2 regions of the Streptomyces sp. CA-181903 genome follow, and region 2 is predicted to be linked to the other one. Evidence: predicted binding sites of a transcription regulator. Region 2 holds the regulator's gene; the other holds the start of a gene.

Region 1 (14,139 bases), 1.9 Mb from region 2:
GGGCGACCACAAGGGCGTCAAGGTCGACGTCGAGGTCTACAGCTGGACCGAGGTCGACAAGAAGGTCGCCGACATGGTCGCCCAGGGCAACGCCCCGGACATCGCGCAGATCGGCGCGTACGCCGACTTCGCCGCGGCCGGCAAGCTCTACAGCGCCGACCAGCTGCTCTCCATATCCACCCAGGCCGACTTCATCGCCTCGATCGCCCGCGCGGGCGAGGTGCACCGGACGCAGTACGGCCTGCCGTTCGTCTCCTCCACCCGACTGCTGTTCTGCAACGAGACGCTGTTCCGCAAGGCCGGGATCATCAAGCACCCCGAGAGCTGGGCCGAGGTCCAGACCGCCGCCGCGAAGCTGAAGGCCGCCGGGGTGAAGGTCCCGTTCGGGCTGCCGCTGGGCCCCGAGGAGGCGCCCGCCGAGACCATGCTGTGGATGCTGGGCGGCGGCGGTGGCTACACCGACAAGAACGGCAGCTACACGATCCGTTCGCAGGCCAACGTCCGGACGTTCGAGTGGCTGCGGGACGAACTCGTCGGCAAGGAGCTCACGGGCCCCAACAACCCCGCCCGTGTCAACCGCCAGGACCTCTTCGACGCCTTCTGCAAGGGCGAGGTCGGCATGCTCCACGGCCACCCCAGCCTGATGCAGCAGGCGGAGGCGGCCCAGATCAAGTACGAGATGGTGCCGCTGCCCGGCATCGACGGCAAGGCCAAGTCGACGATGGGTGTCGCCGACTGGGTCATGGCCTTCAAGACCGCCCCCCGCAAGGAGGTCGGCCTCTTCCTGGACTTCCTCTACGGCACGCAGACCGTGCTCGACTTCACCGGCAAGTACGACCTGCTGCCGGTGACCACGTCCGCCTCCGAGCAGATGTTCAAGGACGACTCGCGGCGGTCGAAGAAGCTGCGGCCGTTCCTGAAGCCGCTGCCGGAAGCCGAGTTCTACCCCGCCGACAAGACCTCCTGGGCCAAGGTCAGCAAGACCATCAAGGAGAAGATCGGCGGCGTCGTGCAGAAGGGCGCCGACGTGGCCGGCATCCTCGACGAGATCCAGCGCGAGGCGGACTCCACGGACGGCGTGGCCCGCTAGGTACGGCGTGGCCCGCTAGGCACGGAGGCGGGGGTGGCGGCCCGGATCGTTGCGGGGTCCGGATCCTTGCCGGGCCCGGATCCTTGCCGGGCCCGGGTCCTTCCCGGGCCTTGGCCCTCCCCGCCGTCGCCTACGCTGGACCGCATGGAAGACAGGCCCCTCTCCGAGCGGGACCTGGCCGTGCTCGCCCTCGAACGGCGGTCGTGGCCCGGCCCCGGCGCCAAGGAACGGGTCGTGCGGGAACGGCTCGGCATCACGCCCACCCGCTACTACCAGCTGCTCAACGCCCTGCTGGACGACCCCGGGCCCTGGCCCACGACCCCGTCACGGTCAACCGGCTGCGCCGGCTGCGCGAGACCCGGCGGGCCCGCCGCTGAGCGAGTGCCCGTCCCGGTGGCCCCTGGCGGCGACGGAGACGCGGTGTTCCCTTGCTGGGGCGCGGAAACGCGACGGTCCCTCCCGGCCCACGCGAACACGCTCCGAAACCCCGCCCCACGAAATCCGCGAGCCCCCGACTCGACGGCGCGCGCCTGGGTAGGGTCGACGTCATGGGCAGCCACCCCCTTCCGGAACCCGTGACGTCCGCCGGGCGCGAGGGCCTCGCCGCGCTCCTCGCCCGGCCCGGCCGCGCGATCGTCGCGCTGGACTTCGACGGGACGCTCGCCGAGATCGTCCCCGACCCCGAACGCGCCCGGGCGCACCCCGCGGCCGTCCCCGCGCTCGCCCGGCTCGCGCCGCACCTGGGGTCGGTGGCGGTGATCACCGGCCGGCCCGCCGGGGTCGCCGTCCGCTACGGCGGCTTCGCCGGGGTGCCGGGCCTCGAACGCCTGGCGGTGCTCGGCCACTACGGCGCCGAACGCTGGGACGCGGCCACCGGCACCGTCCGCTCGCCGGCCCCGCACCCGGGCATCGCCGCCGTCCAGGCCGAACTGCCCGGCGTGCTCGACGCGTCCGGCGCCTGGCACGGCACCTGGGTCGAGACCGCGCCCATCGAGAACAAGGGCGGCCGGGCCATCGCCGTCCACACCCGCCGCGCGCCCGATCCCCAGGGAGCCTTCCAGGCGTTGGAGGAGCCGCTGGCCGAACTCGCCGCACGCCACGGGCTGATCGTCGAGCCGGGGCGGCTGGTGCTGGAGCTGCGCCCGCCGGGCATGGACAAGGGCGTCGCCCTCGCCGACCACGTCCGCGCCACCGGCGCCGACTGCGTCCTCTACGCCGGGGACGACCTCGGTGACCTGGCCGCCTTCGACGCGGTGGAACGGCTGCGCGCCGACGGGCTGACCGGCGTCCTGGTGTGCAGCGGCAGCGCGGAGGTCACCGAACTGGCCGACCGGGCGGACTTGGTGGTGGACGGTCCGAAGGGCGTGGTGGGGCTGCTGGAGGCGTTGGCGGACGGGGTGACGGAGTGACGGAGTGAGGCGATGACACGGTGACGGGGTGCTGAGTGGCGGGTGATGCGGTGACGGGCGGGGCTTCGAAAGGCTGACGCGTCCGCCGGCTCTCCCCGTAACCGCCCTTACCCGTCTCCTTCCCGACCGCTTCCCGTCCCGTTACGCCTCCGTCTCGTCCCCTTGCACCCCTGCCCTCCGCCCCTGTCCCCGCCCGCGCCCCGCCCCGCTCACTCGCCGTCCGCGTCGGCCCCCTCCCGGCGCCCCTTCGCGTCGTCCTTGACGCCGACCGCCGCCAGCGCGGTCGTCCAGTCCCGGGCGATGGCCTGCTGCGCCTTGCGCAGGTCCGCCTTGCCCGAGCAGATCGCGTTCTTCAGCTTCGTCTCGACGACGTCCTTGGGGTTGTTGGGGCCCGCCCCGTCCTTGTGGCCGGGGGAGGGCGGCTCGACCCACAGGTTGCGCGGGTCGTTGGGGTCGCCGCCGAGCTGGAGGCTGATGAGGTGGTCGTACTCGGCGTCGTGCAGCGACTTCTTGTAGCCGTAGGAAGCGGCGTTGGCGGTCTTCTCGCGGTTCGTGATGTTCACGGGCGGCCTGATGCCCTTGGTGTAACCGCCGCGGCAGATCGTGGTCTTCAGCGTGTCCGGGGTGACCTTGGGGTTGGTCGCCCCGGGGGTGCACTTGGGGTCGGGCAGCGGCTCCTTGGCCGTCGTATAGCGGTAGGTGCACGTGCCGGGAGCGGGCTGCTTCTGCACGGTGTACGAGGACTGGGGGCCCGGCCCGACCGGTACCGACCCGTCGCCGGAATCCGCGCCGGATCCGGCGGACGAGGACGGCCCCTTGGCCGCGTCGGGCCCGGTGGGCGAGGCCGTACCGGTGGCCGAGGCCCCCTTGTCTGCCTTGGCGTCCGACTTCCCGTCACCGGAATCCGACGAACAACCGGCGGTGGTCACGGCGAGGACGGCGGCCGTGGCGGCAACGGCCGCCCAACGAGGTGCGATCGACATGCCCCATGACTACCCGTCCGCACCGCCCGTCAGTCGGGCGACCGAAGCGCACCGGCGCGCACGGCAGCCCGCCACACGCCCCGACGCCCCTCCCGTCCCCTGACCTCCGGTTCCGTCCCCTGGCCGCCGGGCCCGCCCCCCAGCCGTCCCGCGCTACAACGCCCGCAGCGCGTCCAGCTGTTCGACGAACCAGCGCGCCGGCGGCAGCGCCGTCGCCGCCGCGGCCAGCCGCTTCGACCGGTCCGCGCGCTGCCCCGGGTCCATCAGCAGCGCCTCGTGCAGGGCGCGGGCGGTGGCTTCGACGTCGTACGGGTTGACGACGATCGCGTCCGCGCCCAGCTCCGCCGCGGCCCCCGCCTCCCGCGAGAGGACCAGCGCGCAGCCGTCGTCGGAGACGACCGGCACCTCCTTGGCGACCAGGTTCATCCCGTCGCGGATCGGGTTGACCAGGGCGACGTCCGCCATCCGGTAGGCCGCGAGGGAGCGCGCGAAGTCGTCCTTGACGTGCAGGGCGACCGGCTGCCAGCCGGGCGTCCCGAAGTCCTCGTTGATCCGCCCGGCGACGCGTTCGACCTCCGCCGTGTAGTCGCGGTAGACGGTCAGGTCCTGCCGGGACGGGTACGCGAACGCGATGTGCACGACGCGTTCGTGCCACTGCGGGTGGTCCTCCAGGAGCCGCCGGAAGGCGTGCAGGCCGCGGACGATGTTCTTCGACAGCTCGGTGCGGTCCACGCGGACGATCGTCCGGCGGCCGGCCCCGACCTGCTCGCGCAGCGCGGCCATCCGCTCCTCGACGTCCGGCCGGTGGGCGCGCTCGCGCAGGAAGGCGGCGTCCGCGCCGAGGCCGTGGACGCCGAGCAGGGTCGTCCGCCCGTCGAGGCGCACGGCCGTCGCCGTCCCGTCGTCCGCGCGGACGACCTCCGCGCCGAGGACGTCCGCGCAGCAGGCGGCGAACGCGTCGGCCCAGCGGCGGGTGAGGAACGCCGCGCGGTCGCCGCCCAGGATGCCGCGCAGCACCTGCGCGGCCACGTCGTCGGGGAGCATCCGGTAGTAGTCCGGCGGCGCCCAGGGGGTGTGGGAGAAGTGACCGATGCGCAGGTCGGGGCGGCGCTCGCGGAGCAGGCCGGGGACCAGCGTCAGGTGGTAGTCCTGCACGAGCACCACCGCGCCCTCGGCGGCCTCCTCGGCGAGCGCGTCCGCGAAGGCGGCGTTGTACGTCTCGTAGGCGGCCCACTGCTCGCGGAACCCGGCGTCGAAGACGGGCTCCAGCGGCGTCTGGTAGAGCAGGTGGTGGACGAACCACAGCACCGAGTTGGCGATGCCGTTGTACGCGGCGGCGAAGGTCTCGGCCGGGACGTCGAGCATCCGTACGCCGTACCCGCCGGTGTCGGCCGGGTCGAGCCGGCGGCCCGCGCGGCGGGCGGCGAGCCGGTCGCCCTCGCCGAGCGCGGCGCAGACCCACACCGCGCCGGAGTCCGTACCGATGGCGCTGAGCCCGGAGACCAGGCCACCGCCGCCCCGGCCGGAGGTCAGGGAGCCGTCCTCGGCGACCCGGTAGGAGACCGGGCCGCGGTTGGAGGCCACGACGATGGGGGCGTTCTGCACGTGCTCAGCGACCATGACGCGAGCCTTGCCACGCCGCCATCCGCTCAAACGTACGCCTCCCCCTCTTGCCCGTTCCCGCGTCTACGCCGCGCGGTGCCGCGCGTACTCGGGGATCCGCGTCATCGGCGGGCGTTCCTCGGTGTCCACCGGGTACGTCCGCGGAACGAAACCCTCCGGCGTGCGCTCGAACTGGGTCAGCTCCGGGCGCACCAGCGGTTCGCGGCCCAGCCGCGACTGGGCGGTGCGGTAGATGGCGGCGGCCATCCGGCCCAGCGCCCGTCCGTCCTGGTGGCGGTGCTTGCGCACCCCGACGTCGACCTGGGCCAGCGCGTCCAGGCCCACCGTGTGCAGCGCGTCGACGAGCAGGCCGAGCTCCACGCCGTAGCCGACGGGGAACGGCAGCCGCTCCAGCAGCGAGCGCCGGGCCGCGTACTCGCCGCCCAGCGGCTGCACGAAACCGGCCAGCCGCGGCCAGTGCAGATTGAGCAGCGGGCGGGCCACCAGCTCCGTCACCCGGCCGCCCTGGCCCGCCGCCTCGCCCAGCGGACGGTCGTACATCGCCTTGACGAAGGCGACGTCCGGGTCGGTCAGCAGCGGGCCGACGATCCCGGAGACGAAGGCGGACGAGAAGTCGCGCAGGTCGGCGTCGACGAAGCAGACGACGTCGCCGGAGGTCACCAGCAGGGACCGCCACAGCACCTCGCCCTTGCCGGGGACGGTGGGCAGCCCGGGGAGCACGTCGTCCCGGTGCACGACCCGGGCCCCGGCCGCCGCGGCGACCCGGGCCGTGCCGTCCGTCGAGCCGGAGTCGAGGACCACCAGCTCGTCGACGAGCGGCACCTCGTCCGTCATGAGGTCGCGGCGGATCGCCGCGGCGATGTCGCCGACCGTGGCCTCCTCGTTCAGCGCGGGCAGGACGACGCTGACCGTGGTGCCCGACGCGCGCTTCGCGGCGAGCAGCCGGTCGAGCGGGCGGTCTGCCGCGGTCCAGGACCGCCGGGACAGCCAGCGCTCCACCTCTTCCAGCACGTGAACGACTCCTCGCTTGTGAACGGTGTGGTGATCTGTCTCGCGGTGCGAAACGGCCCTCTCGCCGCGCCGCACCTTCAGATACAGTCTTGAACAACGCGGAGCACGCTCGTATGTCGGGGGTGCCGCGTGCACAAACGCCTGGGCCGCGCCCAGTGCCATACCGCTCATCCAGAGGGGCAGAGGGACACGGCCCGTTGAAGCCCCGGCAACCCTCCAGCCGGTCTCCTAGTGAGGCTCCCGGCGGGGAAGGTGCCAATTCCGTCTCGTGGCGAGGTTCGCCACGGGGAAGATGAGGAGAAAGGGCCTCGCCTCCATGGCTGTGCAAGCCGTCGAAAGCGTCACTTCCGCCACCGCTTCCTTTGGTCCCGCCGTCGCGCTGTCCTGCCGCGAGTGCGGCGAGCGCGTCCCCCTCGGGCCGGTCTTCGCCTGCGCCTCCTGCTTCGGCCCGCTGGAGGTCGCCTACGAGCTGCCGCTCGGCGACCCGGAGGGCCTGCGGCGGCGCATCGAGTCCGGACCCGCGAACATCTGGCGGTACGCGCCGCTGCTGCCCGTCCCCGCCGACGTCGCCTCCCGGCCCAACCTCCGGCCCGGCTTCACCCAGCTCGTCCGCGCCGACAACCTGGCGCGTGAGCTGGGCGTGACGGGTGAGCTGCACGTCAAGGACGACTCCGGCAACCCCACCCACTCCTTCAAGGACCGCGTCGTCGCGGTCGCGGTGGAGGCGGCGCGCGCCTTCGGCTTCACCACGCTGTCCTGCTCGTCGACCGGCAACCTGGCCGGCGCGGTGGGCGCGGCGGCCGCCCGCGCCGGACTCCGGTCCTGCGTCTTCATCCCGCACGACCTGGAGGCCGGCAAGGTCGTCATGGCCGCCGTCTACGGCGGTGACCTCGTCGGCATCGAGGGCACGTACGACGACGTCAACCGCTTCTGCTCCGAGCTCATCGGCGACCCGCTGGGCGAGGGCTGGGGGTTCGTCAACGTCAACCTCCGCCCGTACTACGGCGAGGGCTCCAAGACGCTCGCCTACGAGATCTGCGAACAGCTGGGGTGGCGGCTGCCCGACCAGCTCGTCATTCCCATCGCCTCCGGCTCCCAGCTCACGAAGATCGACAAGGGGCTGCGGGAACTGATCACCCTCGGGCTGGTGGAAGACCGCCCCTACCGCATCTTCGGCGCCCAGGCCGAGGGCTGCTCCCCGGTCTCCCGCGCCTTCAAGGACGGCCAGGACGTGGTCCGCCCGGTCAAGCCCGACACGATCGCGAAGTCCCTGGCCATCGGCAACCCGGCCGACGGGCCGTACGTGCTCGACATCGCCCGGTGTACGGGCGGCGCGGTCGAGGACGTCACGGACCCGGAGATCGTGGACGCGATCCGGCTGCTCGCCCGCACGGAGGGGATCTTCGCCGAGACGGCGGGCGGCGTGACGGTGGGCGTCACGCGAAAGCTGCTGAAGGCGGGGGTGCTGGATCCCTCGCTGACGACCGTGGTGCTGAACACGGGGGACGGGCTGAAGACGCTGGACGCGGTGGCGGCGGGGCCTTCGGTGACGATCAGGCCGAGCCTGGGGGCTTTCCGGGAGGCGGGGCTGGGGTAGAGGGGGGCACCCCACACTCACACGCGCCACACCACTCACAAGAAAGGCCACCCCATGAGCGTCACCGTCCGCATCCCCACCATCCTCCGCACCTACACCGGCGACCGAGCCGAGGTCCCCGCCCAGGGAGCCACCCTCTCCGAGGTGATCGCCGACCTGGAGAAGAACCACCCGGGCATCGCCGCCCGGCTCCTCGACGACGCCGGCAAACTGCGCCGCTTCGTCAACGTGTACGTCAACGACGACGACGTCCGCTTCGAGGGTGGCCTCGCCGCGGCGACCCCGGACGGCGCGGGCGTGTCGATCATCCCGGCGGTGGCGGGCGGCTGAGCGCCTGCGGCGCCGAGCGTCTGAGCCCCGTGGCGCCGGGCGTTCGACGGCAACGAGCGCCGCGCCGGACGATGAACGCCGCATCCGGCAACGAGCGCCACACCGGCAACCAGAGCCTCACCCGGCAACAACAGCCGCACCCGAACCACGAATTGCCCCGGCCGCTAAGCGGACGGGGCAATTCCGTCTGTTGAACCGCGATACAGTTGGGACGTTCCCCCTCCGGTGTCAGAGCCGAACGCATATGAGAACCCGTCAAGTTGCGCAGGAATTACGCGCGCGAATTGTCGGGTTGGCTGGCGTATGTCCGGCCCGACTTGCCCTGGAACATCCCCTGTTGGGCGTAAATCGCCGCTCGGCGATGCCGGTATTTCTCGTCCGTCTGACCTGTTGCAGACGGCATCCGTGCAGATACATTCAGCCGCGGTCGACGCGTTCCGGCGCACACCCCTCGGTGTCACAAGGGGTGAGGTCTGACCCGGGTCCGCGAAGTGCGGTCCTGCGCAAGGGCCAGTAATAGGGGAGTTAGGCATGGCTCAGGGCACCGTCAAGTGGTTCAACGCGGAGAAGGGGTACGGCTTCATCGCGGTCGACGGTGGTGCGGATGTTTTCGTCCACTACAGCGCGATTCAGATGGACGGCTACCGCACCCTGGAAGAGGGGCAGCGAGTCGAGTTCGAGATCTCGCAGGGCCAGAAGGGACCTCAGGCCGACATGGTGAAGGTGACCGCCTGACCGCGGCGCATCGACCACCGATCGCTCAGTCTGCCGAAGGGGTCCGCACCGGCAGGTGCGGACCCCTTCGCCATGCCCTCCGCGGCCCTTCCCGCCCGCCTGTCCTGCCCGTTCACCTGCTCTGCCCGTCCCGTCCGCCCTGCTCGTCCGTCTGTTCGGCCGTCCGTCCGGCCGGCCGGCGATGCGGGGGAGTGCGCCGGCCTCCCGGTGGGAAGGGTCTCCGGGGCGCCTCCGGGATGTCCCGGAGGCGGCTGCGGGTTCCGTTCGAAACGAGCCCCGAAAGCCCTCCGGGACGGCGTCCGGGATGACCCCGGTCTTCGGAGGGACGCTTGCACTCGGAGGTGCCGAGTGCTAATCATTGGCTTAGCACTCTCCGAGTGAGAGTGACAGACTTGGACCGTCGGTGAGGTCCACGAGCCCGGCGGGGCAAGGAACCGCCGAGCGTGTGGGCCGTCCGTCGCGGGCGCCTGCGCGGTCCGGAGCAATCCACCCCCAGTCCGGGAGGACCACTTCACATGGCCAAGATCATCGCGTTCGACGAGGAGGCGCGGCGCGGCCTTGAGCGCGGTATGAACCAGCTCGCCGACGCCGTCAAGGTCACCCTCGGCCCCAAGGGCCGCAACGTCGTCCTTGAGAAGAAGTGGGGCGCCCCCACGATCACCAACGATGGTGTCTCCATCGCCAAGGAGATCGAGCTGGAGGACCCGTACGAGAAGATCGGCGCCGAGCTGGTCAAGGAGGTCGCGAAGAAGACGGACGACGTCGCCGGTGACGGCACGACGACCGCGACCGTCCTCGCCCAGGCGCTGGTCCGCGAGGGTCTGCGCAACGTGGCCGCCGGTGCCAACCCCATGGCCCTGAAGCGCGGTATCGAGAAGGCCGTCGAGGCCGTCTCCGCCGCCCTCCTGGAGCAGGCGAAGGACGTGGAGACCAAGGAGCAGATCGCTTCCACCGCCTCCATCTCCGCCGCCGACACGCAGATCGGCGAGCTCATCGCCGAGGCGATGGACAAGGTCGGCAAGGAAGGCGTCATCACCGTCGAGGAGTCCCAGACCTTCGGTCTGGAGCTGGAGCTCACCGAGGGTATGCGCTTCGACAAGGGCTACATCTCGGCGTACTTCGCCACCGACATGGAGCGTATGGAGGCGTCCCTCGACGACCCGTACATCCTGATCGTCAACTCGAAGATCAGCTCGGTCAAGGACCTGCTGCCGCTCCTCGAGAAGGTCATGCAGTCCGGCAAGCCGCTGCTGATCATCGCCGAGGACGTCGAGGGCGAGGCCCTGTCGACCCTGGTCGTCAACAAGATCCGCGGCACCTTCAAGTCCGTCGCCGTCAAGGCCCCGGGCTTCGGCGACCGCCGCAAGGCCATGCTCGGCGACATCGCCATCCTCACCGGTGGCACGGTCATCTCCGAGGAGGTCGGCCTCAAGCTGGAGAACGCCGGTCTCGACCTGCTCGGCCGCGCCCGCAAGGTCGTCATCACCAAGGACGAGACGACCATCGTCGACGGTGCCGGTGACAGCGACCAGGTCCAGGGCCGCGTCAACCAGATCCGCGCCGAGATCGAGAACAGCGACTCGGACTACGACCGCGAGAAGCTGCAGGAGCGCCTCGCGAAGCTGGCCGGCGGCGTGGCCGTCATCAAGGCCGGTGCCGCGACCGAGGTCGAGCTCAAGGAGCGCAAGCACCGCATCGAGGACGCCGTTCGCAACGCGAAGGCGGCTGTCGAGGAGGGCATCGTCGCCGGTGGTGGCGTGGCCCTGCTCCAGGCCTCCCAGGTGTTCGAGAAGCTGGAGCTCGAGGGCGACGAGGCCACCGGTGCCAACGCCGTCAAGCTGGCCCTGGAGGCTCCGCTCAAGCAGATCGCCGTCAACGGTGGTCTCGAGGGCGGCGTCGTCGTGGAGAAGGTCCGCAACCTGACCGTCGGCCACGGCCTCAACGCCGCGACCGGTGAGTACGTCGACATGATCGCCGAGGGCATCATCGACCCGGCGAAGGTCACCCGTTCCGCCCTGCAGAACGCCGCCTCCATCGCGGCGCTCTTCCTCACCACCGAGGCCGTCATCGCCGACAAGCCGGAGAAGGCCGCCGCGGCCGCTCCGGGCGGCATGCCCGGTGGCGAGATGGACTTCTGAGCCGACCCGGCTCGCCAGTCCTGAAGGCAACGGACCGAGGGCGGCATCCCCATCACGGGGATGCCGCCCTCGGGCGTTTCCGGGGAAAGCCGAAGAAGTACGTGGCCAGGAAGCCGGCCGCGTACCCGACCAACAGCCCCGCCGCGTACACCACCACCGCCTCGACCGGCCCCTGCTCCCCTCTGAGCAGCGGGAACAGCGCCCAGCCGGACGGCCCGATCGCCGTCGCGCCCACCGTGCCGCCCCCGTCCTGCGCCATGAACCCCACGAATCCGCCGCCGAAGGCGCCCCCCACACAGGCCGTCGCGAAGGGCCGCCCCAGCGGCAGCGACACCCCGTAGACCAGCGGCTCGCCGACGCCCAGCAGCCCGGCCGGAAGGGCCGAACGCACCGTCCGCCGCACCGAGACGTCGTGCGGCAGCCGCAGGTAGACGGCGACCGCCGCCCCCACCTGGCCCGCGCCCGCCATGGCGAGGATCGGCAGCAGGACCGTACTGCCCCGCTCGGCGATCAACGTGGCGTGGACCGGGATCAGCGCCTGATGCAGCCCCAGCATCACCAGCGGCAGGAATAGCCCGCCGAGCACGAACCCGGCCAGGGCACCCCCGTGCGACAGCAGCCAGTCCGCGAACTGCCCCACCGCGCTTGACGCTTCGCCCGCCACCCACATCAGCCCGTACAGCGTGGCCAGCCCCGGCAGCAGCACGGTGAGCGTGGGGGTGACCAGGACGTCCAGCGCCTCGGGCACGATGCGCCGGCACGTCCGCTCGACGGCCACGGCCAGCGACGCCGCGGCCAGCGCCCCGAGCACCCCGCCCTGCCCGGGCGTCAACCCCCGCCCGAACGCGTCCACTTGCCCTACCCCGGGCCAGACGGCGACGGCCGCGACGGCTCCACCGAGGACCGGCGTCCCGCCGAACTCCTTCGCCGTCTGGTACCCGACGAAGACGCCGATCAGCGACATGAACCCGGACGCGACGGCGTTCAGCGCCGGCACGAGCGCGGGCGCCCACTGGAGATTGGCGAGCAGGCCGGCGAGGCCGGCGATGATGCCGCAGCCGATCAGGGCGGGGATGAGGGGGACGAAGATCCGGGCTACGCGGCGGAGGGCTTGTTTGGTGGGGGTGGTGGTGTGCGTGGATTCCGCCAGGGCGGCGGCCACTCGGGTGACCGTCCCCGGGCCCAGGACGACCTGAACGGCCGTGCCGTCCATGACCACCCCCAGGACTCCGGGGGTGGCCCGGAGCTCCGCCGTCCGGACGAGGGCGGGGTCCGCTACGTCCGCGCGGAGGCGGGTCATGCAGTGGGTGAGGGAGCGGAGGTTGGCAGGGCCTCCGAGGAGGGGGAGGAGGGTGGTGGCGAGGTGGTGCTCGGTGGGCATGGGGGATGTGTGCCACGCGGGGGCGCCGTTTGTAACGGTGGGGTGCCCCGGTCCCTCCCTTTCACCGTTTCTTGCGGGGGCAGGCCCCCGCACCCCCGAAGCGCGCTGCGCGTGCTGTCCTCAAACTCCCCCAGAGGGGGGACCCCCAACGGGCTGAATTCAGCCCGTTGGGGGTCCCCCCTCTGGGGGAGTTTGAGGACGAGCGGCGAAGCCGCGAACAGGGGGGCTGGGGGCGCAGCCCCCAGGAAACGGTGAAAGGGCGGGACCGGGGCACCTCACCGCCCCCGCGCAGCCTCCAGCGCCACCCGCAGATGCCCCCCGGCATCGGCCAGCAACCGGCCCGCCTCAGCAGCCCCCACCCCACCCAGCAGCACCAGAATCGCGTGCTTCACCTCTCCGCCCGTGGCGGTCAGCGCCGCCTCGATCTCCGCGTCGGACGCCCCCGTCGCCAGCGCGACGATATGCCGCGACCGCGCCCGCAGCTTCGCGTTGGAGGCGCGGAGGTCGACCATCAGGTTCCCGTACGTCTTGCCGAGGCGGATCATGGTGATGGTCGAGATCATGTTGAGGACCAGCTTCTGGGCGGTGCCGGCCTTGAGGCGGGTGGAGCCGGTGAGGAGTTCGGGGCCGACGATGATTTCGATGGGGTGGTGGGCGGCGGCGCCGAGTGGGGAGCCCTCGTTGCAGGAGAGGCCGATGGTGAGGGCGCCGGCCGCGCGGGCCCGGGTGACGGCGGCGACGGCGTACGGGGTGCGGCCGGAGGCGGAGACGCCGACGACCGTGTCATCGGGGGTGAGGTCCAGCGCGGCGAGGTCGGCCGCGGCGGCGTCCGCGTCGTCCTCCGCGCCCTCGACGGCCGTCACCAGCGCCTCCGGGCCGCCCGCGACCAGGCCGACCACCCGGCCGGGCTCGGTGGCGAACGTCGGCGGGCACTCGCTGGCGTCCAGCACGCCGAGCCGGCCCGCCGTGCCCGCGCCCGCGTAGACCAGCCGGCCGCCGCGCGCCATCCGTTCGGCGGTCGCGTCGATGGCGGCGGCGATGGCGGGCAGCCGGCCGGCGACGGCCGTGGCGACCGTCGCGTCGTCGGTGTTCATGACGGTCGCGATGTCCAGGGTCGGCAGCCGGTCGATGTCCGCCAGCTCGGGGCGGAACGCCTCCGTGGTGAGGTGGGCGAGCTGGGCGCGGAGGGCGGCCAGGGAGGTGGACGACGGCATGGTGGCCTCGCTCGGTCTCGGGTCAGCGCGGGTCGGGCCGCGCGGCGTGGCGGTGGGCGAGTGCCTCGTAGGAGGCGGAGAGGGCGGGCGCGGCCCGCTCGTACGTCCGCTGCGCGACGCCGATGAACAGGCAGTCGACGACCAGCAGCTGGCTGGTCCGGCTGGACATGGCCGCCGGGCGAAGTTCGCTCTCGCGGGCCGTGGACGTGGCGAGGACGTGGTCGGCGTACTGGCCGACGCCGCCGGCCGGGTCGCCGGTGACGGCCACGGTGGTGGCGCCGTGCTCGAAGGCGGCCCGCAGGGGTTCGATGACGTCGGTCGTCCGGCCGGAGTGCGTGATGGCGATGGCGACGTCGCCGGAGCGCAGCTGGACGGCGTTGGTGACGGCCAGGTGGGGATCGGCGGGGGCGTGCGCGATCACGCCTATGCGCAGCAGCTTCTGGACGAGGTCCTGGCCGACGAGGTTGGACGCGCCGATGCCGTAGACGTCGACGCGCCGGGCGGCGGCGAGCGCGGCCACCGCCGCCTCCAGGGCGGCGGTGTCGAGCCCGGCCGCCGTGTCGGCCAGGCACTGCGCCTCGTCGTGCGCGAGCTTGGCGACCACGCTCGGCAGCGGATCGTCGACGGC
Region 2 (14,139 bases):
CTGGTGGACGGGTGTCCGCTGTCCCTGCTGAAGCCCGCGGGCGCGCGGGCGGCGGAGAAGGCTCTCGCCGACGGGCTGCTCCAGCCGGGGCCGTACGAGGCGGGGCGGGCTGTGTTGACGTTGCGTGGACGGCTGCTCGCCGACGCGGTGGTGCGGGATCTGGTGGACTGAGCCCCGGCCCCGCCCTTTCACCGTTTCCAAACGCCGGACGGGCTGATTTCAGCCCGTCCGGCGATTGAGGACTGGGGGCACCCCCTCTGGGGGAGCGCGCAGCGCGCTTCGCGGGTGCGGGGCGCAGCCCCCGCGAGAAACGGTGAAAGGGCGGGTTAGGGGCACGTCACAAAGTCGATCAGCTCCTCCACCCGCCCCAGAAGCTCCGGCTCCAGGTCCTTGTACGACCGCACCCCCGCCAGGATCCGCTGCCACGCGGCCCCGTGTTCACCGGCCAGCCCAGCGCCCGGCAGACCCCCGTCTTCCAGTCCTGCCCCCGCGGCACCCGCGGCCACCCGGCGATCCCCACGGACGACGGCTTCACCGCCTCCCACACGTCCACGTACGGATGCCCGACGACGAGCACGTGCTCGCCCGTGACCTCCGACGCGATACGCGACTCCTTCGAGCCCGGGACCAAGTGGTCCACCAGGACGCCCAGCCGGGCGTCCGGGCCAGGGGCGAAGTCGCGGACGATGGACGGGAGATCGTCGACGCCCTCCAGGTACTCGACGACGACGCCCTCGATGCGCAGGTCGTCGCCCCAGACCCGTTCCACGAGCTCCGCGTCGTGCCGGCCCTCGACGTAGATCCGCCCGGCCCGTGCCACGCGCGCCCGGGCACCGGGGACGGCGAGGGAGCCGGAGGCGGTACGGGCCGGGCCGGACGGTGTGCGCGGCGCCGCGGAGGGCCGGACGAGGGTGACGACGCGGCCCTCCAGCAGGAAGCCGCGCGGTTCCAGCGGGAAGACGCGGTGCTTGCCGAAGCGGTCCTCCAGGGTCACGGTCGGCCCCTGCGCGGTCTTCTCGCAGCGGACGACCGCCCCGCAGAAGCCGGTTGTGACCTCCTCCACCACCAGGTCCGGCTCGGCCGGCACCTCCGGGACGGGGACGCTCCGCTTCCAGGGAGGCGTCAGGTCGGGGTCGTACTGTCTGCTGCGCACGCGCAGACGATAGGAAAAACCCGCCCTTCCGGCCTACGACACGCCGAAGCGGCGTGCCAGCGCGTTGCGTTGCTCACGGACAAACCGGGCGTCGACCGCCGCGCCGTGCCCCGGCACGTACACCGCGTCCGGCCCGCCGAGGGCGAGCAGCCGGTCTAGCGCCGCCGGCCAGGCGGCCGGGGTGGCGTCGGGGCCGGCCTGCGGCTCGCCGGACTCCTCGACCAGGTCGCCGCAGAAGACGACGTCCGGGGCGCCGCCGTCGCCCGGCACCAGGACGGCCAGGTCATGGGCGCTGTGGGCGGCTCCGAGCGAGACGAGCCGGACCCGGCGCCCGCCGCCCAGGTCGAGTTCCGACTCGTCGGCGACCTCGTGGGCCGGGGCCACCAGCCGGGCCGCCGCCTCGGCGGCGTCGCGCGCGTCCATCCCGTACCGGACCGCGTCCTCGCGCAGCTCCGCGGGGACGAGCCGGCCCGCGAGCCCCGCCGCCCCGTACACCGCCGCGTCCGCGAACGCGGCGGTGCCGAAGACGTGGTCGAAGTGACCATGCGTGAGTGCGATGTGCGTCACGGGCCGCCCGAAGAGCTCCCGTACCTCCCGCTCGATCTCCGCGCCCTCACGGAGCGTCGAGCCCGTGTCCACGACCAGGACGCCCGACGCCCCGGCGACCGCCCCCGTCGTCGCGTCCCAGCCCGGCAGCCTGCGCCGGGCCACCCCCGGCGCGAGCCGTTCCCAGCGCGCCCCCCTGTGCTGCTCCTGGTCCGTTCCTCCGTGGTTTCCCATGCCGGGAACCTAACGCGCGCGCGGTACGGTGACCCGTCCGGCGGCGCACGCGGATCGGACGCGGATCGGATACGGAGCGCGACTGCCTTGCCGTGGCCGTGGTGGACCGCCGTACACTGACGTGTGGGGTTTGGCACTCGTGACCTTTGAGTGCCAGGCAGGAGACCCGGGTAGGACCCGGGGAGAACCCCGCGAGACGGCTGGACCCGCTGGACTGGAGGTGTGCGCGGATGCTGAGCGAACGCAGGCTCAAGGTCCTGCGTGCCATCGTCCAGGACTACGTGGGCACCGAGGAGCCCGTCGGCTCCAAGGCCCTCACCGAGCGTCACCACCTCGGTGTGTCCCCGGCGACGGTGCGCAACGACATGGCGGTGCTGGAGGAGGAGGGCTTCATCGCCCAGCCCCACACCAGCGCCGGCCGGATCCCGACCGACAAGGGCTACCGCCTCTTCGTCGACCGGCTGGCGGGCGTCAAGCCGCTGTCCTCCGCGGAGCGGCGCGCGATCCAGAACTTCCTGGACGGCGCGGTCGACCTGGACGACGTGGTGGCCCGCACGGTGCGGCTGCTGGCGCAGCTCACCCGGCAGGTGGCGGTCGTGCAGTACCCGTCGCTGACCCGGTCGACCGTCCGGCACGTGGAGCTGCTGCCGCTCGCTCCCGCGCGGGTGATGCTGGTGCTGATCACGGACACCGGGCGGGTTGAGCAGCGGATGGTCGACTGCCCGGCGCCGGTCGGCGAGGTGGCGCTCGCGGATCTGCGGGCGCGGCTCAACAGCCGCGTCGTGGGCCGCCGGTTCACGGACGTGCCGCAGTTGGTGCAGGATCTCCCCGATTCCTTCGAGCAGGACGATCGGGGAACCGTTTCGACGGTCCTGGCCGTTCTCCTGGAGACCCTGGTCGAGGAGACCGAGGAGCGGCTGATGATCGGCGGCACCGCCAATCTCACCCGTTTCGGTCATGACTTCCCGCTGACGATCCGGCCCGTGCTGGAGGCGTTGGAGGAGCAGGTCGTCCTCCTCAAGCTGCTCGGCGAGGCCACGGACTCGGGCATGACCGTCCGCATCGGTCATGAGAACGCCCACGAGGGCCTGAACTCCACATCCGTCGTCGCCGTCGGCTACGGTTCGGGCGACGAAGCCGTCGCCAAACTCGGCGTGGTCGGACCGACCCGCATGGATTACCCCGGAACGATGGGAGCGGTACGCGCAGTGGCACGTTACGTCGGACAGATCCTGGCGGAGTCGTAAGTGGCCACGGACTACTACGCGGTCCTGGGCGTACGGCGCGATGCCTCGCAGGACGAGATCAAGAAGGCATTCCGCCGCCTCGCCCGCGAGCTGCACCCGGACGTCAATCCGGACCCCAAGACGCAGGAGCGGTTCAAGGAGATCAACGCCGCTTACGAGGTGCTCTCGGACCCGCAGAAGAAGCAGGTCTACGACCTCGGCGGCGACCCGCTCTCGTCCTCGGGCGGCGGCGGTGGCGCCGGCGGCTTCGGTGCCGGGTTCGGCAACTTCTCCGACATCATGGACGCCTTCTTCGGCCAGGCGTCGCAGCGCGGCCCGCGCTCGCGCACCCGCCGCGGCCAGGACGCGATGATCCGGCTGGAAGTCGACCTGGACGAGGCGACGTTCGGCACGACCAAGGAGATCCAGGTCGACACGGCCGTCGTCTGCACCACGTGCAGCGGCGAGGGCGCCGCCCCCGGCACGTCCGCGCAGACCTGTGACATGTGCCGCGGCCGCGGTGAGGTCTCGCAGGTCACCCGCTCGTTCCTGGGCCAGGTCATGACCTCCCGCCCGTGCCCGCAGTGCCAGGGCTTCGGCACGGTCGTGCCGACCCCGTGCCCGGAGTGCGCCGGCGACGGCCGCGTCCGGTCGCGCCGCACGCTGACGGTCAAGATCCCCGCCGGTGTCGACAACGGCACCCGCATCCAGCTCGCGGGCGAGGGCGAGGTCGGCCCCGGCGGCGGCCCGGCCGGCGACCTCTACGTCGAGATCCACGAGAAGCCGCACCCGGTCTTCCAGCGGCGCGGCGACGACCTGCACTGCACGGTCACCATCCCGATGACCGCGGCGGCGCTGGGCACCAAGGTGCCGCTGGAGACGCTGGACGGCATGGAGGAGATCGACATCCGGCCCGGCACCCAGTCCGGCCAGGCCATCCCGCTGCACCAGCGCGGCGTCACGCACCTGCGCGGCGGCGGGCGTGGCGATCTCATCGTGCACGTCGAGGTGCTGACGCCCGGCAAGCTCGACGCGCAGCAGGAGGAGCTGCTCCGGCAGCTCGCCAAGATCCGTGGCGAGGAGCGGCCGACGGGCGAGTTCAAGCCGGGGCAGCAGGGGCTGTTCTCGCGGCTGAAGGACGCGTTCAACGGGCGCTGAGGCGGTGCAGAAACGGCGCTGAGACGACGCTGAGGCGGCGCCGGGGCAGCGGCTCGCCGGGTACCGGCGGAACGGACGGATCCGGGGGCGCCCGGATCCGGTCCGGGGCGGCCCCGGCTCCGTCCGGCGCGGCCCGCGATCCGTCGGCGCGGTCCGTCCGTCCGGCGTGCCCCGTGGTCCGTTCGGCGCGTCCGTGGTTCCGTTCCGGCGCGGCCCGGGTTCCGTTCGGCGCGGTTCCGACGGCGTGACACGATGTGGTCATGGCCTATGAATCCGTTGGGGAATCCGTAGGGGCACCCGTTGGGGACACCGCGCTGACCGGCCTGTTCCGGCACCCGATCGTGCAGGCCCCGATGGCGGGCGGCGGCTCCTGCCCACCGCTCGCCGCGGCCGTCTCCGAGGCCGGCGGCCTCGGCTTCCTCGCCGCCGGCTACAAGACGCCGGCCGCGATGTACGAGGAGATCAAGCAGCTCCGCGCCCGTACGTCCCGGCCCTTCGGCGTGAACCTGTTCATGCCGCAGCCGCCCGCCGCGGACCCCGCGGCCGTCGAGGTCTACGCCGAGCAACTCGCGGGCGAGGCCACCTGGTACGACGTGCCCCTGGGCGACTGGGACCGGGCCACCGACGACGGGTACGAGGCCAAGCTCGCCATCCTCCTCGACGACCCCGTCCCGGTCGTCTCGTTCACCTTCGGCTGCCCGTCCGCCGAGGGCCTCGCGGCGCTCGCCGCGGCCGGCACGGTCACGGCGGTGACCGTCACCTCCGTCGCCGAGGCCCGGGCCGCGTACGAGGCGGGTGCCGCCGCGCTCTGCGTCCAGGGCGTCGAGGCGGGCGGCCACCAGGGCACCCACCACGACGATCCCCGGCTGGACGGCGCCGGGGCCGGCGCCGGGCTGCTCGCCCTGCTCACCGAGGTCCGGGAGGCTGTCCCGCTGCCGCTGGTCGCCGCGGGCGGGCTGATGCGCGGCGCCCAGATAGCGTCCGTGCTGGCCGCGGGCGCCTGTGCCGCCCAGCTCGGCACGGCGTTCCTCGCCTGCCCCGAGTCCGGCGCGAGCGAGCTGCACAAACGGGCGCTGACCGACCCGCTGTTCACCGGCACCGAGCTGACCCGCGCCTTCTCCGGGCGCCCGGCCCGCGGCCTGGTGAACCGGTTCATCCGGGAGCACGGCCCCTACGCCCCCGCCGCCTACCCCCAGGTCCACTACCTGACGGCCGGCCTCCGCAAGGCCGCCGCCGCGGCCGGCGACCCCCAAGCCGTCAACCTGTGGGCGGGCCAGGGCCACCGCCTGGCCCGCGACCTCCCGGCGGCCCGCCTCGTCGAGGTCCTGGCCGCCGAACTCGACGCGGCCCGCGCGTCCTTGACAGCACCATCCCGAGGGAGCGACTCATGACAGCGCCGGTCTTCCTGGTCGAGGAGGACTCCCTCACGGGCGTCTTCCCCGGCACCGTCTTCCCCCTCGACGGTCCCGAGGGCCGGCACGCCGTCTCCGTCCGCCGGCTGCGCGTCGGCGAGGACATCGTGCTGACGGACGGCCGGGGTACGGGCGCGCACGGCACGGTGGCCGCCGTCAGCGGCAAGGACCACCTCGACGTCGCCGTCACGTCCGTCCGCTCCGAGCCCCTGCCCCAGCCTCGGATCACCGTCGTCCAGGCCCTCCCCAAGGGCGACCGCGGCGAACTCGCCGTCGAGACCATGACGGAGACCGGCGTCGACGCGATCGTCCCCTGGGCCGCCTCCCGCTGCGTCACCCAGTGGAAGGGCGACCGCGGCCTGAAGTCCCTCGGCAAGTGGCGGGCGACGGCGAGAGAGGCCGGCAAGCAGTCCCGCCGCCTCCGCTTCCCCGACGTCACGGACCTCATGACGACCCGCCAGGTCGCCGACCTCCTCGCCGGCGCCGCCTTCGCCGCCGTCCTCCACGAGGAGGGCAGCACCCCCCTGGCCACCGCCGACCTCCCGGAGACCGGCGACATCGTCCTCGTCGTCGGCCCCGAGGGCGGCGTCTCCCCGGACGAACTGACGTCCTTCGAAGCCGCCGGCGCCCACCCTTACCGCCTCGGCCCCACCGTCCTCCGCACCTCCACGGCGGGCACGGCGGCGACGGCGCTGCTGCTGGGGCGGACGGGGCGGTGGAGCTGAGCCGGGCCCGAGGCCCGGCCGGCGGCGGAGTGGCGTGGGGAGAGGAGCCCGTATGACCGAGGACGAACTGGTCGCACTGGTCCGGCGCGTCATGGACGCGGACGGCGCCACGGAAGCCGAGGACGACGCCCTCGTCGCCCTCCTGGAGCGTCACGTCCCCCACCCGGCCATCACCGACCTGATCTTCCACACCCACCCGGAACCCACGGCGGAGCAGGTCGTCGCCGCGGCACTGGCATACCGCCCAATCGCGCTGTGACCCTTGGGCGGTGTGCGAGGACGCGGCCGTGGCCCGGCGTCCGGACGCCCGCCGGCGAACCGGTTTTCCTCACCCACGACCGTGCGGCGCGGGAAGCGCCGCACCCCTGAAGGGAGTTCCCCGTGCGCGTCGTCGCCCTCCTCGCCCACCCCCAGCCCGGCAGTTTCAACCACACGCTTTTCGAAGCGGTGACCGATGAGTTGAGCGCCCGCGGGTGTGAGGTCCTCGCGCACGACCTCTGTGCGGAGGGGTTCGATCCGCTCCTGCGGGCCGACGAGACGGGGACGGTGACGGACGCCGGGGCGACGGGCGACGCGCTCGTGGCCCGGTACCGCGCGGAGCTCGCCGGGGCGGACGGTCTGGTGTTCGTGCACCCCAACTGGTGGGGGATGCCCCCGGCGGTGCTGGTCGGCTGGATACAGCGGGTGCTCGCGCCCGGCGTCGCCTACAAGCTGGAGCACGCGGACGGCGAACCCGAGGGGCTGCTCCGGGCCGGCCGGGCGCTGGTGCTCAACACGTCCGACACCCCGGAGGCGCGGGAGCGGGAGGAGTTCGGGGATCCGCTCCAGCGGATCTGGGCCGCCTGCGTGCTGCCGTACGTCGGCGTCACCGACGTACGGCGGAAGGTCTTCCGGACGGTCTCGGGTTCCACGGCGGCGGAGCGCGAGGCATGGCTCGCGGAGGCGCGGGAGGCGGCCGCCGCGCTGGTGGCCTGACGGTCCCCGCCCCCGTCGCGGCCGGCGGCCCGCCTCGTTGTCAGTCCCGCCCGGTACGATCCGATCACGATCAGCCGACGACCCGGAGGGAGTGCACGGTGGCGGGAGAACCGCAGGCCGACTGCCTGTTCTGCAAGATCATCGCTAAGGAGGTGCCCGCGACCGTCGTCCGGGAGACCGAGACGACCGTGGCGTTCCGGGACATCAACCCCCAGGCACCCACGCACGTCCTGGTGATCCCCAAGGCGCACTACCCGGACGCCGCGTCGCTGGCCGCCGCCGAGCCGCTGATCGCCGCGGACATACTGCGGGAGGCGGGCGAGGTGGCCGCCGGAGAGGGCGTGGACGGCTCGGGGTACCGGATCGTCTTCAACACCGGGGCCGGGGCGGGGCAGACCGTGTTCCACGCGCACGCGCACGTGCTCGGGGGACGTGGGCTCAACTGGCCCCCCGGCTAGAACCGGCCAGAACCGGCTGGAACCGGCCAGCACCGCACAACGGGAGCCTCCACCGTGTCCGTACGTGAACTCGTCGTCCTCGGCACCGCCAGCCAGGTGCCCACCCGCCACCGCAACCACAACGGCTACGTCCTGCTCTGGGACGGCGAGGGCCTGCTCTTCGACCCGGGGGAGGGGACGCAGCGCCAGATGGTGCGGGCCGGGGTGGCCGCCCACGACCTCAACCGGATCTGCGTCACGCACTTCCACGGCGACCACTCGCTCGGTCTCGCCGGCGTGATCCAGCGGATCAACCTGGACCAGGTGCCGCACCCGGTCACCGCGCACTACCCGGCGAGCGGCCGCCGCTTCTTCGAGCGGCTGCGCTACGCGACCGCCTACCGGGAGACCGTGGAGCTGGCCCAGGAGCCGGTGTCCGGCAAGGGCCGCGTGCTGGCCGAGACGCCGTCGTACACGCTGGAGGCGCGCCGGCTCTCCCACCCCGTCGAGTCCTACGGGTACCGGGTCGTGGAGCCCGACGGGCGGCGGATGCTGCCCGCGCTGCTGGCCGAGCACGGCATCACCGGCCCGGACGTGGGACGGCTCCAGAAGGACGGAGTCCTCGGCGGGGTGACGCTGGCGGACGTCAGCGAGGCGCGGCGCGGCCAGCGGTTCGCGTTCGTGATGGACACCCGGCTCTGCGACGGGGTGTACGCCCTGGCGGAGGGCTGCGACATGCTCGTCATCGAGTCCACGTTCACGGACGAGGACGCCGCCCTGGCCGCCGACCACGGGCACCTGACGGCCGGTCAGGCGGCCCGGGTGGCGGCCGAGAGCGGGGTGCGTCACCTGGTGCTGACGCACTTCTCGCAGCGGTACGCGGACCCGGAGGTCTTCGAACGGCAGGCCCGGGCGGCGGGCTTCGACGGGGAGCTCACCGTCGCCCGGGACCTCACGCGCGTCCCCGTTCCCAAGCGGGAACGGTGAACAAGGGGCCCTACGGCAGGTAGTACATCGGGTTCGGGAGCTTGAACTCGCGGCCCGACGCGCCGCCCTGGAGGTCGCTGTACTGGTCGCCGAAGTTGGCGACGATCCGGTAGCCCTGGGCCTCGATGTGCTTGCGAGTGCCGGACTTGTACTCGACCGTGGTGCAGTTCGCGCCGCACTTCAGGTAGGACGGCGGGTTCTTCTTGTCCTTCAGGAAGAAGTGCGCCCGGTCGGCCACCGGCTTGTAACCGGCGTTCTTCAGGTTGCGCACGCTCCACGCGCGCTGGTGCTCGTCGCGGCCGGTCACGAAGAAGACCGTGATGCCCTTCGACTGCGCCCAGTTGACCAGCTTCGGCATGCCGAAGACGGCGGCCATGTCGGTCGACTTCAGGTACGCGTCCTGCGACTCGGGCGTGAAGTGGAAGCCCTGCTTCAGCTCGTAGTTGTAGGTCAGCAGCGTGGTGTCGTCCACGTCCAGCACGATGGCCGGCTTCGCGCCCTTCCGCGGCGCGTTCCGCGCGACGCCCTCGAGGTGGGCCTTGGCCTTCTTCTCGATCTCGGCGACCTGCTTGGCGTAGCTGCTCTTCGGGGAGGCGTAGTGCTCGCCCTTCTTGTCGACCGTGTCGCCGTAGTACGCCTTGATCTTCTCCTGGACGAGGGTGAGGTTCGGGATCTCCTTGTCCGAGCGGGGCACCGAGTGGTCCGCGGTCGCCGCGCCGGTCGCGAACAGGCCGGCGCCGACGGCGACGGCGGCGGCACCGGCGACCGCCATGCGGACGCGCCGGGGGGAAGACTTCAGCGAGGGCGACACGTGTGAACTCCTGATAAACAGATGAGCGGGTGCAGCGCGAAGCTAGGGCCCCACTCCACACCCGGTCAATGTCGGATGGATCACCCTTCGTTCAAGGCTCGCCCAAAGATCACCGAATGGGCCGTACCGGGCCTCTCACGCCCCGCCCTCATCCGGCTCCTCACGCCCAACCCACATCCGGCTCCTCACGCCCAACCCACATCCGACTCCTCACACCCCGCCCGCACCCGGCTCCTCACGCCCCCGCCCGCTCCAGGATCCGCGCCGCCACCGCCGGCGAGTCCACCAGCGGATGCAGCGCCAGCGCCCGGAGCGCGGCGCCCCGGTCCCGGCTCACCGCCGCCTCGATCACCGCCCGCTCCACCGCCTTGAGCTGGAGCATCAGCCCGAGCTGGTCCGCCCGCAGCGGGTCGCACGGCAGCGGCCGCGCGCCCTTGGCGCCCACCTCGCACACCGTCTCGATGATCGCCTCCCGGTCGATCTCCGGAACGGTGCCCATATTGCGGACGTTGAGGATCAGCCGCGCCCGCTCGTCCCGGGCCACCGCCCGCATCAGCGCCAGCGCCACCCGCTCGTAGCCGCCGCCCTCCAGGTCGCACGAGTCCCGCTGCCAGCCCCCGCTCGCCGCCCGGCTCGCGGCGCCGTACGTCTCCTCGCGCTCCAGCCGGGCGCGCTGCCACAGCTCGTACGCCCGCTCGGGGGCGCCCGCCGCCCGGGAGAAGAAGTCGCCCTGCTGGCGGTCGAGATACTCACCGCGCGTGTGCTCCGCGTCGCTCGTCGCCCGCAGCGTCTCCCGCCGGAAGTAGTAGTACTGGAGGTACTCGTTGGGCAGCGCCTCCAGCGCCCGGAGCCACTCGGCGCCGAACAGCTTCCCCTCCTCGAACGAGGCCAGCGCCTCCCCGTCGCCCAGCAGGCCCGGCAGCAGGTCCCGGCCGTCCAGCGTCAACCGGCGCAGCCAGCCGAGGTGGTTGAGCCCCACGTAGTCGTACTCCACCCGGTCCGGGTCGGCGCCCGCCGCCCGCGCCGCGCGGCGGACCAGCCCCACGGGTGAGTCGCAGATGCCGATCACGCGGTCACCCAGGACGGCGGACATCGCCTCCGTCACCATGCCCGCCGGATTGGTGAAGTTGATGACCCACGCGTCCGGGGCGAGTTCGGCCACCCGCCGCGCGATGTCCACGGCCACCGGCACCGTCCGCAGCCCGTACAGCACGCCGCCCGCGCCGACCGTCTCCTGCCCCAACACCCCCTCGTCCAGGGCGATCCGCTCGTCCCGCACCCGTCCCGCCGTCCCGCCCACGCGGATCGCGGAGAAGACGAAGTCCGTGCCGCGCACGGCCTCGTCGAGGTCGTCGGACACCCGGACGGAAGGGGCGCCCGGCACCCCCTCCGCCTGGGCCGCCAGAACGGATCTGATCACTCTTGCCCGCATCGAATCCGTGTCGAAGAGCACCAGTTCGGTGACGCGGCCGGGCGCGTCGCGCCGCGCGTCGTCAAGAAGGGCCCGGTGCACCAACGGCACCCGGAAGCCGCCACCGCCGAGAATCGTCAGCCTCATGGCCGGAACGTACCGCAGCATCGGGCACACTGTCCGGACCGCACCCCCTGAGAGGAGCAGCGAAAGCATGACGATCTCTGCGGACCGTGCCTCCGCGGACCCCGCCAAGGGTGCCGCCCCGCGCCGGCCGGGAAGCCGCCCGGAAAGCCGTCAGGAAAGCCGGCCGGGAAACCGTCCGGAAGGCCGGCCGGACAGGGCGCCGGCCCCGGGCGGGCCCCTGTCGCCCCTCGGCGGGCAGGCCCCGGTGCTCGACCCCCTGGCGGGCGTACGGGCGGAGGGCGGACCGGAGTTCGACGTCTACCTGACCGGCACCGTGTTCCTCGACATCATCTTCACCGGCCTCGACTCCGCCCCCGTGCGCGGCACCGAGTCCTGGGCGCGCGGCATGGGCTCCAGCCCCGGCGGCATCGCCAACATGGCCACCGCCCTGGCTCGGCTGGGCCTGCGCACCACCCTCGCCGCCGCCTTCGGCGACGACATGTACGGCGAATACTGCTGGGAGGCGCTCTCGCGCGGCGAGGGCATCGACCTCGGCCCCTCCCGGACGGTCCCCGGCTGGCACTCCCCGGTGACCGTCTCCATGGCCTACGAGGGCGAGCGGACCATGGTCTCGCACGGCCACGAGGCCCCGCCCCCCGAGCCGCCCGCCCCCGTCTGCCCGGTCCCGGCCAAGGCCGCCGTCGCCCTGCTCGTCCCCGGCCGCCGCGAGGAGTGGCTCGCCAACGCCGCCCGCTCCGGCAGCCGCGTCTTCGCCGACGTCGGCTGGGACGACACCGGCCGCTGGGACCCGTCCGACCTCGCCGACCTGGAGCACTGCGAGGCGTTCCTCCCCAACGCCGAGGAGGCCATGCGCTACACCCGCGCCGACTGCCCCCGGGCCGCCGCCCGCGCCCTCGCCGACCGCGTCCCGCTGGCCGTCGTCACCATGGGCGAGAAGGGCGCCTACGCCGCCGACGGACGCACCGGCGAGACCGCCGAGGTCCCCGCCATCGTCGTCGAGGCCCTCGACCCCACCGGCGCCGGGGACGTATTCGTCGCCGGCTTCGTCGCCGGCACCCTCGCCGACTGGCCGCTGGCCGACCGACTCGCCTTCGCCTGCCTGACCTCCGCCCTCTCCGTCCAGGAGTTCGGCGGCTCGCTCTCCGCCCCCGGCTGGCGGGAGGTCGCCGCCTGGTGGCAGCACGTCCGCGCCTACGACGACCAGTCCCGCGACACCCTCCGCCGCTACGCCTTCCTCGACGGCCTCCTGCCGGGCGCCGCCCGCCCGTGGCCGCTCCGCCGCGCGCAGCCCACGCTCGGCTTCCGAGGCGTCTGAGACCGCGCCGGGGAGGGGCGTCGAAAACCCCTCGGGCCCGTCCGGCCACCGGCGTACCCTGGACCGTACGGGGCGGACGGACGCGAGAGCGCCCGCCGCCGGACGCACGCACGGACACGGAAAGAGGGATGAGCAGGCCACAGTGCCGGCCCATGACTCAGACACCCACACGAGCGCAGGCACAAGCCCGCTTCACGGTCCCCGCCAAGCACCCCATGGTGACCGTGCTGGGCTCCGGGGACAGCCTCCTGCGCGTGATCGAGAACGCGTTCCCGTCGACGGACATCCACGTACGGGGCAATGAGGTCAGCGCGACGGGGGACCGGCGGGAAGTCGCCCTCGTCCAGCGCTTGTTCGACGAGATGATGCTGGTGCTCCGGACCGGTGCGCCGATGACGGAGGACGCGGTGGAACGCTCGATCGCCATGCTGCGGGACGCCGAGTCCCAGCCCGAGACGCCCGCCGAGGTGCTCACCCAGAACATCCTCTCCAACCGCGGCCGCACCATCCGTCCCAAGACGCTCAACCAGAAGCGGTACGTCGACGCGATCGACAAGCACACCGTCGTCTTCGGCATCGGCCCCGCGGGCACCGGCAAGACCTACCTGGCCATGGCCAAGGCCGTCCAGGCCCTCCAGTCCAAGCAGGTCAACCGCATCATCCTCACCCGCCCCGCCGTCGAGGCCGGCGAACGCCTGGGCTTCCTCCCCGGCACCCTCTACGAGAAGATCGACCCGTACCTGCGCCCGCTCTACGACGCGCTGCACGACATGATCGACCCGGACTCCATCCCCCGGCTGATGGCGGCGGGGACGATCGAGGTGGCGCCGCTCGCATATATGCGGGGTCGCAGTCAACCGGTCTTTACGAACGTGCTTACACCAGACGGTTGGCGCCCTATCGGAGACCTCCAAGTCGGTGACCTGGTCATCGGCTCGAACGGTGAACCGACTCCGGTTCTCGGCGTCTACCCGCAGGGGGAGCGGGACATCTACCGCGTCACCGCTCAAGACGGTTCCTGGACGCTGTGCTGTGGCGAGCATCTGTGGACAGTCAGGACACGCGACGACGCGCGCCGCAACAAGCCGTGGCGAGTCCTGGAGACTCAGGAGATGATCGGCAACCTGCGGGCGGCGCACTACCGCCGGTATGAGCTGCCGCTGCTCACCGCTCCGGTCGAATTTCCTGAGCGCGAGGTTCCGATGGATCCCTACGCATTGGGATTGCTGCTGGGGGACGGGTGCATCACGGGCAAGATCACTCCTACGTTCACCACAGCGGATCCAGAGCTCGTCTCTGCGCTAGAAGTGGCCCTTCCAGGCGTGAGGCTGCGCCACAAGGGGCGCTACGACTACTTCCTCCTCCGGGACAGGCAACCCGGCGATCCGGGGAGCCGAGTACCGAATCCGGTCGCAACGTCGCTGCGCACGCTGGAACTTTTCGGCACCCGATCGGTATCCAAGTTCATTCCGGACGACTACCTTCTCAACACCGCTAAGGTTCGCCTTGCCGTTCTTCAGGGGCTCCTCGACTCCGACGGCGGCCCGGTGACACAGAAGGACCGCACGTGCCGGATCCAGTTTTCGACTGCGTCGATCCTCC

What was found. The regulator HrcA, encoded in region 2, represses chaperone genes, less so after heat shock. The targets are predictions, from matches to a motif close to TTNGCACTCNGNNNNNCNGAGTGCNAA.
Region 1: a site for HrcA is predicted at 9,142-9,168, ahead of groL (chaperonin GroEL). Genes of this name have one in related genera too.

What each region holds. Positions count from the first base shown of each region.
Region 1 covers NZ_JBNJLY010000001.1:4,384,524-4,398,662, forward strand. The annotation lists gene ACQEVS_RS19700 (extracellular solute-binding protein) at 1-1,090, shown strand, start outside; partial or broken gene ACQEVS_RS19705 (DUF3263 domain-containing protein) at 1,235-1,467, shown strand; gene otsB (trehalose-phosphatase) at 1,639-2,499, shown strand; gene ACQEVS_RS19715 (hypothetical protein) at 2,709-3,482, opposite strand; gene ACQEVS_RS19720 (alpha,alpha-trehalose-phosphate synthase (UDP-forming)) at 3,636-5,102, opposite strand; gene ACQEVS_RS19725 (glucosyl-3-phosphoglycerate synthase) at 5,169-6,116, opposite strand; SAM riboswitch class I at 6,281-6,415, shown strand; gene thrC (threonine synthase) at 6,433-7,713, shown strand; gene ACQEVS_RS19735 (MoaD/ThiS family protein) at 7,768-8,043, shown strand; gene ACQEVS_RS19740 (cold-shock protein) at 8,575-8,778, shown strand; gene groL (chaperonin GroEL) at 9,294-10,916, shown strand; gene ACQEVS_RS19750 (PTS transporter subunit EIIC) at 10,969-12,297, opposite strand; gene murQ (N-acetylmuramic acid 6-phosphate etherase) at 12,573-13,511, opposite strand; gene ACQEVS_RS19760 (MurR/RpiR family transcriptional regulator) at 13,534-14,139, opposite strand, start outside.
Region 2 covers NZ_JBNJLY010000001.1:2,513,762-2,527,900, reverse strand. The annotation lists gene hemW (radical SAM family heme chaperone HemW) at 1-171, shown strand, start outside; partial or broken gene ACQEVS_RS11330 (DUF3097 domain-containing protein) at 327-1,063, opposite strand; gene ACQEVS_RS11325 (MBL fold metallo-hydrolase) at 1,187-1,933, opposite strand; gene hrcA (heat-inducible transcriptional repressor HrcA) at 2,164-3,180, shown strand; gene dnaJ (molecular chaperone DnaJ) at 3,181-4,317, shown strand; gene ACQEVS_RS11310 (nitronate monooxygenase) at 4,671-5,708, shown strand; gene ACQEVS_RS11305 (16S rRNA (uracil(1498)-N(3))-methyltransferase) at 5,705-6,454, shown strand; gene ACQEVS_RS11300 (bacteriocin immunity protein) at 6,507-6,713, shown strand; gene ACQEVS_RS11295 (NAD(P)H-dependent oxidoreductase) at 6,836-7,429, shown strand; gene ACQEVS_RS11290 (histidine triad nucleotide-binding protein) at 7,528-7,887, shown strand; gene ACQEVS_RS11285 (ribonuclease Z) at 7,942-8,853, shown strand; gene ACQEVS_RS11280 (HAD family acid phosphatase) at 8,864-9,625, opposite strand; gene ACQEVS_RS11275 (6-phospho-beta-glucosidase) at 9,900-11,222, opposite strand; gene ACQEVS_RS11270 (carbohydrate kinase family protein) at 11,290-12,537, shown strand; gene ACQEVS_RS11265 (PhoH family protein) at 12,690-14,139, shown strand, end outside.